Regions from separate parts of the Thalassolituus sp. genome, predicted to be linked through region 1. Evidence: predicted binding sites of a transcription regulator. Region 1 holds the regulator's gene; each other region holds the start of a gene.

Region 1 (4,909 bases):
TGATGCGTAAGCGCTATCTACTGCTATTAGTCACCGCATTTTTCGGCGTTGCCTTTCTGGCAGTAGATCGCTACACCCGCGATATTACCGGGCAAACGACCGAACAGGTCGTTCGCGAGCCGGATTATTATGGCGAAGTACTGTTCAGTCGCCGCTACGAAAAAGACGGCTCACTGGCCGATACTTTTTACGCCGCAAAATCAGAGCACTTTCCCGAGGGCGACCTCACCGTATTCAGTGAGCCACGTCTTCTGGTCAGTTCAAAAGACGACTGGGTACTGACCGCTGACGAAGGTGTTATGCGCGGCAACGAACAGGCACTGAAATTATCAGGCAACATATTAATCAGGCCGCTCGACAGCAGTGACCCGATGCGCCTTGAAACCTCAAGGCTGACCTATCATATTGATGACAAGATCGCAGAGACTGATGAGCTGGTTACCATGACGGGTGAAAACAGCCGCATGACTGGCACCGGAATGATGTTTGACGCCACACGTCAGCGCCTCGAACTGAAAACAGGAGTCCGTACGACTTATGAACCTGTTCAATAAACTGGCCGTGATGTCGCTGTCAGTGATCGCAAGCTACACAGTCGCATTGCCGGATGACTGGCAGAAAGAAATGACGATCCTGTCAGATTCTGCAGAGATCGACCGCCGCGCAGGTACAGTTGTGTACGAGGGCAATGTCATTCTTACCCAAGGCACGCTGAAAATAGAAGCCGACCGCCTGATGATTCTGCGCAACGGCGACACCCTCGAAAAAGCCGTCGCAGAAGGCGACCGTGCCCGTTACCAACAGCAGATTGAGGTCGGTAAACCGCTCACCACAGCCCTCGGCAACCGCATCGATTACTACACCAGCGAGCGCCGCATCATTATTACTGGCGATGCTGAACTGGAACAGGAAGGCAATATTTTCAGCGGCGAACGCATCACCTACGACATGGCAACAGAGACCGTGCGTGCTGATGGCACCACCGCCGAGTCGTCGACCGACAGCACAGATGAAGACTCCGGCCGGATCAAAGTCGTTATCCAGCCGCCAAAACCTGAGTCCGAATCTGACTCAGAGTCTGACACGACAGAATCTCCGGAAGCAGCGACAGAATGAAAACACTGAAGGCAGAACATCTGGCCAAAAGTTACGGCGGCCGCGAAGTCGTTAAAGACGTATCTATCCGCGTTGAAAGCGGCCAGATCGTTGGTTTATTGGGCCCTAATGGCGCCGGCAAAACGACCTGTTTCTATATGATTGTTAACCTGGTGCAAGCCGATCGTGGTCGCATCATGATCGACGACGAAGACATCAGCCACCTGCCAATGCACGGCCGTGCCCGCAAAGGCATCGGTTACCTGCCGCAGGAAGCGTCGATTTTCCGCAAGCTCAGTGTTGCAGATAACATCATGGCCATTCTTGAGACCCGTAAAGATCTCAATCGCCAGCAGCGAACTGAACAGCTCGAGCAGCTACTGAACGAATTTCATATTCAACACATCCGCGAAAGCGCCGGCATGGCGCTATCCGGCGGTGAGCGTCGTCGTGTCGAAATTGCCAGAGCGCTGGCTGCAGAGCCCTCGTTCATTCTGCTCGACGAACCCTTTGCTGGTGTAGACCCGATCTCAGTCTCGGACATCATGGATATTATCCGTCAGCTCAAGGCGCGGGGCATCGGCGTACTGATTACCGACCACAACGTGCGTGAGACCCTCGCTATTTGCGAAAAGGCTTTTATCGTTGGTGGTGGCCACATTATCGCCGAAGGCACGGCTGAAGATGTGCTTGCCAATGAGCAGGTGCGCGAAGTCTACCTTGGGGACGATTTCCGTCTTTGAAACTCTGACCGATGTCACGTACTGTAGAGTTATCTATTTACTCTGGTAAGCAAAATAGGTTCCATACACAAGGACTTTGCCTATAATGCTAGGTGCATCAAACAAAAAGATGGTTCGATTTTCAGGTCGTAATTACCGAGTTATATGAAGACATCCCTTCAGATTAAGATGGGCCAGCAGCTGACGATGACGCCTCAGCTGCAACAGGCCATCCGCCTCCTCCAGCTTTCAACGCTGGACCTTCAGCAGGAAATTCAGGAAGCGCTGGATTCCAACCCAATGCTGGAAAGCGAAGAGTTTGATGACAACAGCGACTCAGGCAACGAGTCCGACAACGATTCCCGCAGTTCTGATTCCGATAACAACGACAGAGACAGCCGCGAAGACCGTGAGAGCAGCTCTGACAATCAGGATTACGACAATTCCTACGATGACAATTCCTACGACGATCAGAGCGGCCAGGAATCTCTCGATGAGCAATGGTCGAGCGAGAAACTGCCCGATGACCTGCCTGTAGATAGCCAGTGGGAAGATACCTATCAGGTCAGCGCCGGAGTCGCATCAAGCTCCGGGCCGGTAGACGAAGACTTTGACTACGATTCCCGCTACGCCACCAGCGACAATCTGCAGGATCACCTGCTCTGGCAGCTAAACCTGACCCCAATGTCAGATGCTGACCGCGAAGTTGCGACCATGCTGATTGATGGTGTAGACGATGATGGCTACCTTCACACGACAGTTGAAGACGTCATTGAAGCGATGGACCCGTCACTCGAAATCGAAGAAGAAGAAGTGATGGCAGTTCTTCATCGCCTGCAACAATTTGATCCGGCGGGTGTTTTCTGCCGCGACCTCCGCGAATGCCTGCTTCTGCAACTGCATCAACTGCCTCAGGGCACCCCCTGGCTCACCGAAGCGCAGCTGATCATACGTGATCACATTGACCTGCTCGGTAGTCGCGACTATCAGTCACTGATGCGCCGCACAAAATTGAAGGAAGATGACCTCAAGTCAGTCATGCGACTGATCAAAGAGCTTAACCCGAAGCCGGGTGCAGGCATTGCCTCAGAAGAATCCGAGTACGTTATTCCAGACGTCATCGTCCGCCAGATCAGAGACGAGTGGCGTGTTGAGCTGAATCCAGAGATTGCGCCCAAGCTGCGGGTGAATGCCGACTACGCATCACTGATTCGCCGCTCAGACAGCAGTGCTGACAATACCTTCCTCAAAGATCACCTGCAGGAAGCACGCTGGTTTATTAAAAGTCTGCAAAGTCGCAATGACACTCTGCTCAAAGTCGCAACCAAAATTGTTGAATTCCAGATAGACTTCTTTGAAGAAGGTGATGAAGGCATGAAGCCACTTGTGCTCCATGACATCGCCGAAGCCGTAGGTATGCATGAGTCGACGATCTCTCGGGTAACCACCCAGAAATACATGCATACCCCACGTGGGATTTTTGAGCTTAAATACTTTTTCTCCAGCCACGTCAGCACCGACAGCGGCGGAGAGTGTTCATCGACGGCTATCCGGGCGATGATCAAGAAACTGATCGCGGACGAAAACACGCGTAAGCCACTCAGTGACAACAAGATAGCAACGATGCTCGGTGAAAAGGGCATCAAAGTGGCACGGCGCACGGTAGCGAAATACCGCGAGGCTATGCTGATACCACCATCGAATGAACGTAAGCAGTTGATTTAGAGTCTGTTATATCAATGTGAACAGATTCTGATTCACCTACCGCCAGCGACACAGGAGACTTGGCATGCAAATCAATATCAGTGGTCATCATGTAGAAGTAACGGAAGCGATGCAGGCGCACGTTGAAGATAAAATGTCGAAGCTTACGCGCCATAGCGACAGCATCACCACAGGTCAGATCACGTTGACCGTCGTTAAAGATCGCCAGACGGCCGAAGGGACGATACACATCACAGGTCACGACCTGCACGCGAAAGCAGAAAACGAAGACATGTACACCGCCATTGATCAGATGGTCGACAAACTGGACCGTCAGGTTCTTAAGCACAAAGAGAAGCAGGTCGCGCGCCAACACGGTCAAGGCTGAAGCATGTCTTTGAGTATTGAGGATATCCTCACACCGGAACGGTCCGTCATTGACGTGACCGTTTCCAGTAAGAAAAAACTGTTAGAACAACTTTCATCTCTGGTTGCTGAAGAAATCGGCGATGCCTCCGCAGACGATATCTACGAACGCCTGTTAGCACGCGAGCGCATGGGAAGCACAGGGATAGGAGAAGGTATTGCCATCCCGCACTGCCGGTTGTTGCAGTGCCAGAAAGCGCTGGGCGTTCTTCTGAGATTAAATACCCCGATAGACTATGATTCTATCGATGGTAATCCGGTCGACCTCGTATTTGCTTTGTTAGTCCCCGAGGAAGCAACCGACGAACACCTTCAGATACTGGCGACACTCGCCAGTAACTTTAATCAGGCGGAATATCGCGAAGCTTTGCGCAACGCGCCAGACGCCAAACGTCTTTTCCAGCGAGCGATCGCAGAGCGGTAGTAATCACGGAGTCGAATATGCGCCTGGTAGTCATCAGCGGAAGATCAGGATCGGGGAAGTCGAGTGCGCTGCACGTGCTCGAAGATCTTGGATTCTATTGCATCGACAACCTGCCCATCGGGCTACTGCCTGCCCTTGCCAGTCAGGCTGACGCCAATGACAAGCTGACCCGGGTTGCGGTCAGTATTGATGCTCGCAATCTCTCGGCCACAGAAGAGCCGATAGAGAAGCTACTGCTCGACCTGCCTAATGATCACTATCAGCTTGATGTGGTTTATCTCGACGCCTCTGAAAAAGTTCTGCTACAGCGATTCAGTGCGACACGACGCAAGCACCCGCTGACAACCCACGAGCTGTCACTTGCAGAAGCCATCGATCAGGAGAAAGACCTCCTTGATCCGCTCGCCAACATGGCGGATCTGACATTAGATACAACGCACATGTCAGTTCACGAGTTGCGCAGCATGATTCGCCTGCGGGTTGCAGACCGCCCCAACGGTGAAATGTCGATATTATTTGAATCGTTCGGATTTAAGCA
Region 2 (4,909 bases), on a different contig from region 1:
TTGATTTCTTCGTAGGCGCTCACACCACTCACACCGTCGATGGCGCTTGCCAGCTCAGCAACCGTAGAACCTGCCTGCAGAGGGGCAGAAGGTGATACATCAACACCGCCAACACTCACTGAAAGGTTAGTTTCAGACGTCGTTGTCAGAACATCGCCCGCCGAAGAGCTGTCTGTCACTGTACCCGGAGCAGCCAGCAGTTCAGAACCTGCGTCAGTCAAAGTCACGTCAACCGCTTCACCGGTTGCAGACGTTGATGCAAAGGCCAGCTCACCATTCAGAACGGTTCCATTTGCCGTGGTAGAAATGGCAGTACCATTGATGCTGACTGAACCAGCAGTTGTTCTGTCAGCACTCAACTGAGTCGCTGTCTCATTACGGAAGGTGAAGGTCACGTCACCGCCAGTACCGTCCAGCTCAGCATTCAGGAAGCCTGAAGTACCCAGAGCAGCATTGAAGTTACCGGCATTCAGCTGATCTACCACGCTTTCAGCGCGAAGGATCGCAGACGTTCCAGAAACATTCACGGTCACGCCGCCAATGTCGAACGAGTCACCCGCATCCAGACCGGAAAGCGTCATGGTGCCCTGCTCGTAGAAGTTAACATCGATACCCGCGGTGGTTGCCACAGTTTCAGCAGCATCTGCGTATGCAGCGATGGCTTGGTCACCGGCATTCGAGTAGGTCACTGCGGTTGTTCCCTGAACGATGGTTACAGAGGCGCCGCTATCTGTGATCTGTCCGCTTGTACCACCCGTGGTAACAGACGTGGTAACACTACCACCAGCCTGAGAAATAAAGGTACCGCCCGAGTCAGCACGCTGCAGAGTGTTCGCCAGCGAACCCCCGCCAACGGTAGAAGCTTTAGTATCGTCAGCCACTTTAGAAGACACAGATACTGCTTCAGCGCGGTCGTAGGTACCCGCAGTCAGACCCGCATTTGAAAGGTCGCCACGACCAGTGCCGTTACCACCCGATACTTCAATGGTTTTCTGATCGCCGTCAGCAATCAGAGTGTAACCGCCTTCATAAGTGTTGCTGTACGTAGTACCAGACTGCACTGTCGCACCGCCAGCAAGACCGGTTGCCGCAGCAAAGGTATCCTGGTCGAGGCCATTCAGTTCAGTGGTATCGAAGGTCAGAGTGATGTTACGGCCGTCTTCAGCGACAAGGTTTACACCCGTCGAACCGTTCTCAGTGTCCACCGCACGTACACCAGTCTGTTCAGAAACTGCATTGATCGCCTGAGTGATCGCTGCACGGGACTGAGCCGTATCGGTCGTAGTAGAGAAAGAAATGTCTACACCGTTCAGAGTGAAAGTACCGGAACCCGCGGTGCCGCTCATCTCACTACCACCAGCCACGTTTTCATTTACCTGAGCGGTAACGCCAGTTTCGTCGCTGTAACGGTTAATCGCTGCTGCTTTAGAAATCGCAGAAGCGGCATTGTTAGAAACAGAAGAAGTATCGTCCTCTGCACGAGAAGCGGCGATTGCAACACCGTTGAGCACCAGGTCACCGTTTTCCAGAGCGAAGTCAGTACCACGCGCTGAAAGACCTGACTGAGAAGAAGAACCCAGTTTGTCAGCGGTCAGCTCACCGATAGAGATATCAACCGTCTGACCGGCATTCGCACCGACCTGGAAAGTTGCAGAGAAAGAACCATCAAGCAGCTTACGGCCGTTGAAGTCAGTTTCTTCTGCAGTACGTGAAATCTCAGAAACCAGCTGATCAACCTCAGCCTGAAGAGCTTCACGGTCAACGTCAGAGTTCGTGGCGTTAGCAGACTGAACCGCCAGCTCACGAATACGCTGCAGAGATTCGTTAATAGAACCCAGTGCACCTTCAGCAGTCTGTGCCAGAGCAATACCGTCACCGGCGTTACGTACGGCTACATCCAGACCTTTGATCTGAGAGGTAAAACGGGTAGAAATCGCCAGACCAGCAGCGTCATCTTTAGCGCTGTTGATACGGAGACCAGAAGACAGGCGCTGCAAGGCCTGCTGGTTCGCCGACTGGGATTTGTCCAGGTTACGCTGAGCGTTCAGCGAGGCAATGTTGGTATTAATAACTTGAGGCATGGTGTTTCTCCTGTACCTACTTCTATTGGAACCGGCATCACCTTCGACGCTTTTCGGCTCCGCCTGACTTTGTCATAGGGTTTAACGGCGCCCCTGTAGAGTTCTTTAGAAGTTTTTTTCAACAAAGTGACTGGCATCTGCGACGCACTTTTGACACCCTCACAACAGCCTCAGTAACCCACTGATATACAAAGAAAATTATTTTTGACACTCACCAAACCTGGCATTAAAAAAGATTGTTACGAAATGTTTTCCAATGCTTTTCTTACATGCCTGCCCCCCCCTTCAAGTGGCATGATCTCTGCTACTTTCTCTATTCAATAAGGAGAAATGGCATGACACACCCACGAGCCGCCGGTGCTATGGCGCTGAAAGACAAAAATCTGGCGTATTTTAAAAAGAAGCACCCTGCTCTATATCAGACTGCGTTGCAGGAAAGCTTCAGTCGACTGACGCTGAATATCGATGGCGATACAGGTAAGGTCGATCTTTGGCACAACAAGCAAAGTCTGTATCAAGGTGATGCACATGCGTTTGCCGATAACGAGGTGGCTGCGTACAAGGAAAACTTCGGACCAGGAAGCTCGATCGCCACCATATTGCCGCCAAGGCCCGGAGCAATAGGGTTCCACCGGTTTTTCTCCAAACGTATGCACGCCCTTACGGATCAGATTCCGGACGACGCAGACCTGACTCAGAACTATACCATTCCTGATTTCTACCCCATGATCGTATTCTTTGGCTGCGGGCTGGGAATTCATATCGAAAAGATGATCCGGGAGAACAGAATTCTCAACGTCGTCATTTTCGAGCCAGATCCTGAGTACTTCTTCGCCAGCCTCTATGTCACAGACTGGGAAAGCCTCTTCAGAGAGTTTGAAAGAAAAGGCAACAAAATCGATATACTTGTCTCTAGTGGCGGAGTTGCTCCACCAGAAGTGTCCTCCCCCGCCCTCTGGAACCTCCTGATTAACTACGGCCCGAGCTTCCCGCTGTGTGCTCTGTTTTATAATCACATCAGCAGTGAGCCCTATAATCCTATCGTCAAGCGTATACAGGGGGATATGCACTTCTTCCTGAATCAGTGGGGTTACTACGACGACGAAATAAATCAGTTTAATAATGCCCTGCATAATATCGGTGCAGGCGTACCACCCATGTCTTACAACCAGATCGATACCGACATGCCCGCGGTGATTGTCGGCGGCGGACCTTCGTTTGATATGCGGGTAGAAGAAATCAAACGCCATCGCGATAAAGTGTTACTGATCTCGTGCGGAACATCGGTGCACAGCATTATTGCTGCTGGACTCATGCCCGATATTCACGTCGAAATTGAGTCTCACATGCTAACGTACGATCATCTTTCGAAAATCGATCAGCCGGAGTTCTTTGAGAATACCTTGCTGGTCGGCGCCCTACAGCTGCCTCCTCAGGTGTTCAACCTGTTCAAACATGGTTACTACTTCCTTAAAGACTCAACGGCGCTAGCCAGTATGTTTGGAACCGAAGATGAAATCGTACACAGAGCGACACCGACCTGTACCAATACCGGCGTGGCCGTAGCAACCCACCTTAAACTTAAGAGCGTCTTCCTGTACGGCATGGACTTCGGCTTCCCGGAGAAGAATCAGCATCACTCGAAAAACAGCATCTACTTCAGCGATAAAATGAGTGACTCCATCAAAGAAGGGGTGAAGCGCAACCTGGAGAAGCTGGTCGAAACCGAATCCGTTCATGGCGATCCTATGTACACCTTTCCGATGTACAACACCTCGAGAATGAGTATTGAGCAGCTCACAAAGCACCGCACGATCCACCAGCACACACAGAGCTATGCCTGCTCCGAAGGTGCAAAGATCGCCAACACAGAATATCTGACACCGGATGCTGTCGATGACTTCTTCGCTACACGTGAAGAAATCGCCTCTACTGACTTTCTTAAGTCTTTGAAAGGAACGCCCTTCACTCAAAAACAGATGCGTAAGAAAATCGACGAGCTCGGTGCTTTCCTGACAGAAATCAGCCGATCATTCAGCGTGTGTTTAAACTCTCTGAAATCTACTGAACCTGAAGACGTATTCCGTGTGTGCCACACGATTAACCTCAATCTTCTACAACAGGTCTTTCCGAAATATGGCCTGACTGCTTACTTTATACGCGGGTCAATCTGGCACTACCTTAATATCGGCTGTGCCCACTCACTGTCGATAGAGAATAAGGCCAGTCGCGATAAATTCATTACAGAATGGAAAAATAACTTCGGGAAATTTCTTCAAGATCTTCCCGCCCATTACGACAGTATTACGTCAAAGCAATACCCTGACTCTGAAGACCCTTGGGTTCGCAACGATATCGTTTCTAACGAGCATCTATACGCTGAATGATTCGTTTCGAAGGTCAATAATACCTGCATGTGGTAACACACATGCAGGTGCATTCGGTGGCAAGGCACAGTAGACCTTGCGTCCTGCGGCTAACGCCACCACCATCGCGTAACTGTTTAATCCGACAACATAGGTCGCCTCTGAGATCGCATGCGATAATGACTCTTCCGTTTTTACAGAAACTCTGAAATCTACACACTCAGTAAGAGCGTCGTACTTACCAGGTGGGTCAGAAGGATGAGGGCGAATCACAATGTCGCCGACGTTAGCATCAGTCTTTTTAAGAGCGGTAAGAAAAAACTCGAAGGCTGAAAATTCACCCGGCTTAAGAGAAGCAGACTGACCCGTATGCATATCGCCCCATTGCTCTCGCACGGGCTCCATCAAAAACAGAACCTGTTCAGGCGTTGAGGGCAAACCAATATCGGCGATCTGACTCTC
Region 3 (4,909 bases), on a different contig from region 1:
ATCGCAATAAACCCGCCTTTCAAAATCAGGTCGGGTTTAACACCAAAGAATGCCGGGCTCCAGACCACCAGGTCAGCAAGTTTTCCGACTTCGACGGAACCGATTTCGTGCGACATACCGTGGGCAATGGCAGGGTTAATGGTGTATTTCGCGATATAACGTTTTACCCGGAAGTTATCATGAGTTTCCGGGTCTTCAGGGAGATTGCCACGCTGTACTTTCATTTTGTGCGCAGTCTGCCAGGTACGGGTCACCACTTCGCCAACACGCCCCATCGCCTGAGAGTCTGACGAAATCATCGAGAATGCGCCCAGGTCGTGAAGAATATCTTCCGCAGCAATGGTTTCAACACGAATACGTGACTCAGCAAAGGCAACGTCTTCTGGAATGCTTGGATCAAGGTGGTGACACACCATCAGCATATCGAGGTGTTCGTCTGCTGTATTTACAGTATACGGGCGCGTTGGGTTGGTTGACGACGGCAACACATTAGACAGCCCGGCGGCTTTAATAATGTCCGGCGCGTGACCACCACCCGCACCCTCAGTGTGGTACGTGTGAATGGTACGACCTTTAAATGCAGCAATGGTGTCTTCAACAAAACCCGACTCGTTCAGAGTATCGGTGTGAATCGCGATCTGGGTGTCGGTTTCTTCTGCCACCGTGAGTGCGCAGTCAATCGACGCTGGCGTTGTTCCCCAATCTTCGTGCAATTTAAGACCAATCGCTCCCGCTGCAATCTGCTCACGCAGACCTTCAGGTTGACTGGCATTGCCCTTACCCAGAAAACCAAGGTTCATCGGAAATTCGTCAGCAGCTTCAAGCATGCGCGCCATATTCCAGGGGCCCGGCGTTACCGTTGTTGCGTTGGTGCCTGTTGTCGGGCCTGTGCCACCTCCCAGCATGGTCGTGACACCGGATGCCAGTGCTTCTTCGATCTGCTGTGGGCAAATAAAGTGAATATGAGAGTCGATACCACCCGCCGTGACGATCTTACCTTCTGCAGCAATCACGTCGGTACCCGGACCAACTTCAATGGTGACGTCCGGCTGAACATCTGGATTACCGGCTTTACCAATGGCGGCAATACGCCCACCTTTAATACCGATGTCTGCCTTATAAATTCCGGTGTAATCGATGACCAGAGCATTCGTCATGACACAATCCATGACTTTTTCTGAGGTGCTTTGTGATTGCCCCATGCCGTCACGAATTACTTTACCACCGCCGAATTTTACTTCATCGCCGTACGTCGTATAGTCGTTCTCAACTTCAATCCAGAGTTCAGTATCCGCAAGGCGCACTTTATCGCCCTTTGTGGGCCCGAACATATCGGCATAGGCCTGACGCGAAATCGTTTTATTGCTGTCCGTCATTACAGGTCTCCCATCACTTTGCCCTGGAATCCATACACTTTCCGTGCACCGGTATACTCAACTAATTCCACCGTTCGCGTTTGCCCCGGTTCAATGCGGACTGCGGTTCCCGCAGGAATATTGAGTCGGTAGCCGCGGGTCTTTTCACGATCAAATGTCAGTGAATTATTCACTTCGTAAAAGTGATAGTGAGATCCAACCTGAATAGGACGATCGCCCGTATTCGCCACTTCTATTTCTAACGTCTGACGACCTTCATTGAGTGTGATACTGCCTTCCGCAGCCTTAACTTCACCAGGTATCATTGCGTGCTCCTCAATCCGTTAAACTGCCGTGATCAGACAATAGGGTTATGAACAGTGACTAACTTAGTACCATCGGGGAAAGTCGCTTCGACCTGCACTTCGTGAATCATTTCGGGTACACCTTCCATCACGTCATCGCGGGTAAGGAGAGTCCGGCCATGCCCCATTAATTCAGAGACAGTCCGACCATCACGAGCGCCTTCCATAATCGCCGCGGTAATAAAGGCGACGGCTTCCGGATAATTCAGTTTTACTCCCCGAGCCATACGACGCTCGGCTAACAGAGCAGCGGTAAAAATAAGTAACTTGTCTTTCTCTCTTGGTGTCAGTTCCATAAGTCTGCCTGTCAGGTATTCCAGATTCGCGGAATTTCCGCCCCTTTATTTAATACTTTCTGGCGCAGCAGTTGCCACACCGGAATCATTAACGACTGCATTTTTTCAGTGCTGATGCCCAGCACTCTCAGAACAATCAGATCATCCAGCAGGGTCAGCCCAGCAGGAAGTGGGCTTTCCAGCTTCGTCTGCGCCTCAGCGAGAACATCGCGGCAGGCCTCCAGTAGTGCTTCAGTACCGCCAGTCGCCACAAACAGCCCCTGCATCGGATAGTCCCGCAATCCTGCAGCCGCACTGAGATGCTTAGGATCAGAGACCAACAGGTGATCGCTCAACAAGGGCCGTCCGTTGCGTCGGACAAAAAACTTCGAGTGCACCTTGCCATGCAGAAAGCGTTCTTCATTAACCGGCCGCCCGAAGCAGCTGATTTCCCAGCCCATGAAATGAGCATCATCCTCAAGATCGATCTGAGTTTTTGCTTTCACTTTGGCGCCGGTAAAGAAAATGCTCTCCTGAGGGAACCATTCCAGTGCACAGCCTGCACCAATATGAAGCACCTGTGTTACATCCGCGGTCGCGCCTGCACTCAGATAGAACTTGGTAGCTCCCGGCGTAGTAAACAAACCATGAGCGTTCTGACAGCATTCAATATCAATCGATAAGCCATCTCCGCCCACAACGCCGCCCGGTGGATGCAGAAGATAAATGTGACTGGTTTCGCCCTCAGGGTAGAAGGGGCGCTGCACGCGGAGGGGGCCATGGTGCGTCAGACCAGCCATCACGGTTCGCTCGCCTCGCTTTTCAAGGCGCATATTCATCTTGGCTTGCCAGCCGGGTCGAACGTTTTTTACAGCCTGCAACATGGTCTGAATCAGGTATCCACGATTGTATTCACTTTATTGTGCACTAACAGAGCAAAATGCAGGCCAGATGCACCAAAAAGAGAAGCCTTTGAGTACCAGGGCTTAATAACTCGGCAAGAAGTCAGAAATGGGTGGGAAGTGAAAGGCCAGAACCCTGGGTAAGGAGCTGTTCAAGAGTAGCAGCCGACATCGCTCCCATACGGCCATTCAGCAGCTTACCCTCCTTGTTAAATACGAGAGTCACAGGCAAAGCGCTCTGGCCAAACCAGTGCCCCATACGTCCTTCCATATCGAGCCATAGGTTATCAAACTGATACCCCTCCGCTTCGATAAAGGCTGCGACCTCAGCCTTGCTCTCCCCCTGGTTGAGCATAACAAAACGTACATGTGGGTAGGCTTGCTGGGCTTGTTCAAACACTTCCATTTCAGCCCTGCACGTCGGACACCAGGTCGCCCACAGATTCACAACCGTGACATTCGCAACATCAGACCTGAGCGGAAAAGACTTACCCGTCAGGTCGTTAAAGCTGTATTCCGGCCACAGATCTGGCGTGCTATGAGTGAATTTAAACAAGCTGAATCCTGCGCCAATCCATAGCAGAGCAATCGTTACCATGACGATTAGTGGCCTACGCCATGCTACTTCCCTTAGCAGCATGTGCCCGATACCCAGTGCGATAACCACCAGGAATGCGATGGGCTCGAATCCTCGGTCACGGATATCTACAATAGCGAATGCGGGTGTTTCCGCGGCAAAGTACTGATCGCGGTATTGGACGACGAATACCATGCGCGAGATCACCAATGCGACAAACACTCTCGAGATAATGCGATCAACCAGGCCGGGGACTCCGTCGGGTAAAACACGATTCGCAACGGCCATCAGCAATAGCGCGCTGAGGCCTAGAAAAGGAACCAGAGGGAAACTGACACCAAAGATCGAAAGACTGTTCAAAGTGCTACTCTGCGGCGCTTGTATAGATCAGCGATGCTTGTATTGAGTCGGGCAGTAGGCACGGTCGATACCTGCAGGCCGCAAAGCAAGATGCTTAGTGGCCCGGCCACTGACTCGTTTGCGCCACATGCGGAAAGATGAAGGCTTCATCTCTCTGCGCATAAGAACGATGACCTCTTTTTCTGGCAGCCCGAAAAGAGTTTCGATCGCCTCAAAGGGCGTTCGGTCCTCCCAGGCCATCTCAATGATTCGTGATATATCTTCTGCGGAAAAATGGCGATCGGAGCCTGTCACACTTGTTACCTCTCAACCTGCGTCCGCTGATCCATCACCCAATATTCGACGCAGAATCATATTCACATCCGCACTCTGAAACGTCTTGCGGATATACCCTGCTACATCATACTCATCGGCGCGTTCCAGATCGCGATCAGCCTCAGATGTCGTCATAACCCAGACGGGGAGGTCGCGATAGGCTTGCAGCTCAACATTACAACGAAGCTTCTTCAAAAGCTCAAAACCGGATATACGTGGCATATTTATGTCCAGCACAATGACAGATGACTTACTCAACCGGCCTTCGATAAGAAGGTTGAGTGCTTCTTCACCATCGTTCGCAACGATGAGCTTCGGCGGATTACTGACGCGTTGCAGCGCACGGCGTATCGCCATCACATCAACGTCGTCATCATCGACCAGAAATATTTCATCTATCTCAGACATCCGGTTGTCACCTTCAAAGTACTGCACCACAATAGCTTACCACTGCGTAAAACTACAAGAAGTCAGTGTTCGACTCACATGAGATAAGAGTCACCTGATAAAAGAGTTCACCGGAAGAAGTCACAGGGAGTCATCATGTCAAAGGAAACCCATTACCTCTACACTGAGCTCTCCAATAAACTGAGAGAAGATGCCGATCTGTTCGACTGGTTCGAGCTGGGCGCCACCGATGGTCTCTGGTATTGGGACCTCACAGACCCCGAGCAAGAGTGGCTGAGCCCCCAGTTCAAAAGAGTCTTCGGTTATAAAAACGACGAAATTCCACATACCTCAGCCTGGTGGCAGGAAAATA

What was found. Region 1 encodes sigma-54, which starts transcription at its own class of promoters, with help from an activator protein. Its sites were predicted from a motif close to TGGCACNNNNNTTGCTNT; they were not measured.
Region 2: a site for sigma-54 is predicted at 2,372-2,389, ahead of AC5E51_RS02715 (motility associated factor glycosyltransferase family protein). Genes of this name have one in related genera too.
Region 3: a site for sigma-54 is predicted at 2,928-2,945, ahead of AC5E51_RS05935 (urease accessory protein UreD). Genes of this name have one in related genera too.

What each region holds. Positions count from the first base shown of each region.
Region 1 covers NZ_CFHJLR010000015.1:35,997-40,905, forward strand. Annotated here, with positions in the region: gene AC5E51_RS11590 (KpsF/GutQ family sugar-phosphate isomerase) at 1-3, shown strand, start outside; gene lptC (LPS export ABC transporter periplasmic protein LptC) at 3-554, shown strand; gene lptA (lipopolysaccharide transport periplasmic protein LptA) at 538-1,116, shown strand; gene lptB (LPS export ABC transporter ATP-binding protein) at 1,113-1,838, shown strand; gene AC5E51_RS11610 (RNA polymerase factor sigma-54) at 1,983-3,542, shown strand; gene hpf (ribosome hibernation-promoting factor, HPF/YfiA family) at 3,607-3,909, shown strand; gene ptsN (PTS IIA-like nitrogen regulatory protein PtsN) at 3,913-4,371, shown strand; gene rapZ (RNase adapter RapZ) at 4,389-4,909, shown strand, end outside.
Region 2 covers NZ_CFHJLR010000003.1:9,344-14,252, forward strand. Annotated here, with positions in the region: gene AC5E51_RS02710 (flagellin N-terminal helical domain-containing protein) at 1-2,081, opposite strand, end outside; gene AC5E51_RS02715 (motility associated factor glycosyltransferase family protein) at 2,417-4,468, shown strand; gene AC5E51_RS02720 (hypothetical protein) at 4,454-4,909, opposite strand, start outside.
Region 3 covers NZ_CFHJLR010000006.1:23,869-28,777, forward strand. Annotated here, with positions in the region: gene ureC (urease subunit alpha) at 1-1,376, opposite strand, end outside; gene AC5E51_RS05925 (urease subunit beta) at 1,376-1,681, opposite strand; gene ureA (urease subunit gamma) at 1,714-2,016, opposite strand; gene AC5E51_RS05935 (urease accessory protein UreD) at 2,028-2,879, opposite strand; gene AC5E51_RS05940 (TlpA family protein disulfide reductase) at 3,001-3,834, opposite strand; gene AC5E51_RS05945 (TIGR03643 family protein) at 3,862-4,128, opposite strand; gene AC5E51_RS05950 (response regulator) at 4,141-4,557, opposite strand; gene AC5E51_RS05955 (PAS domain-containing sensor histidine kinase) at 4,693-4,909, shown strand, end outside.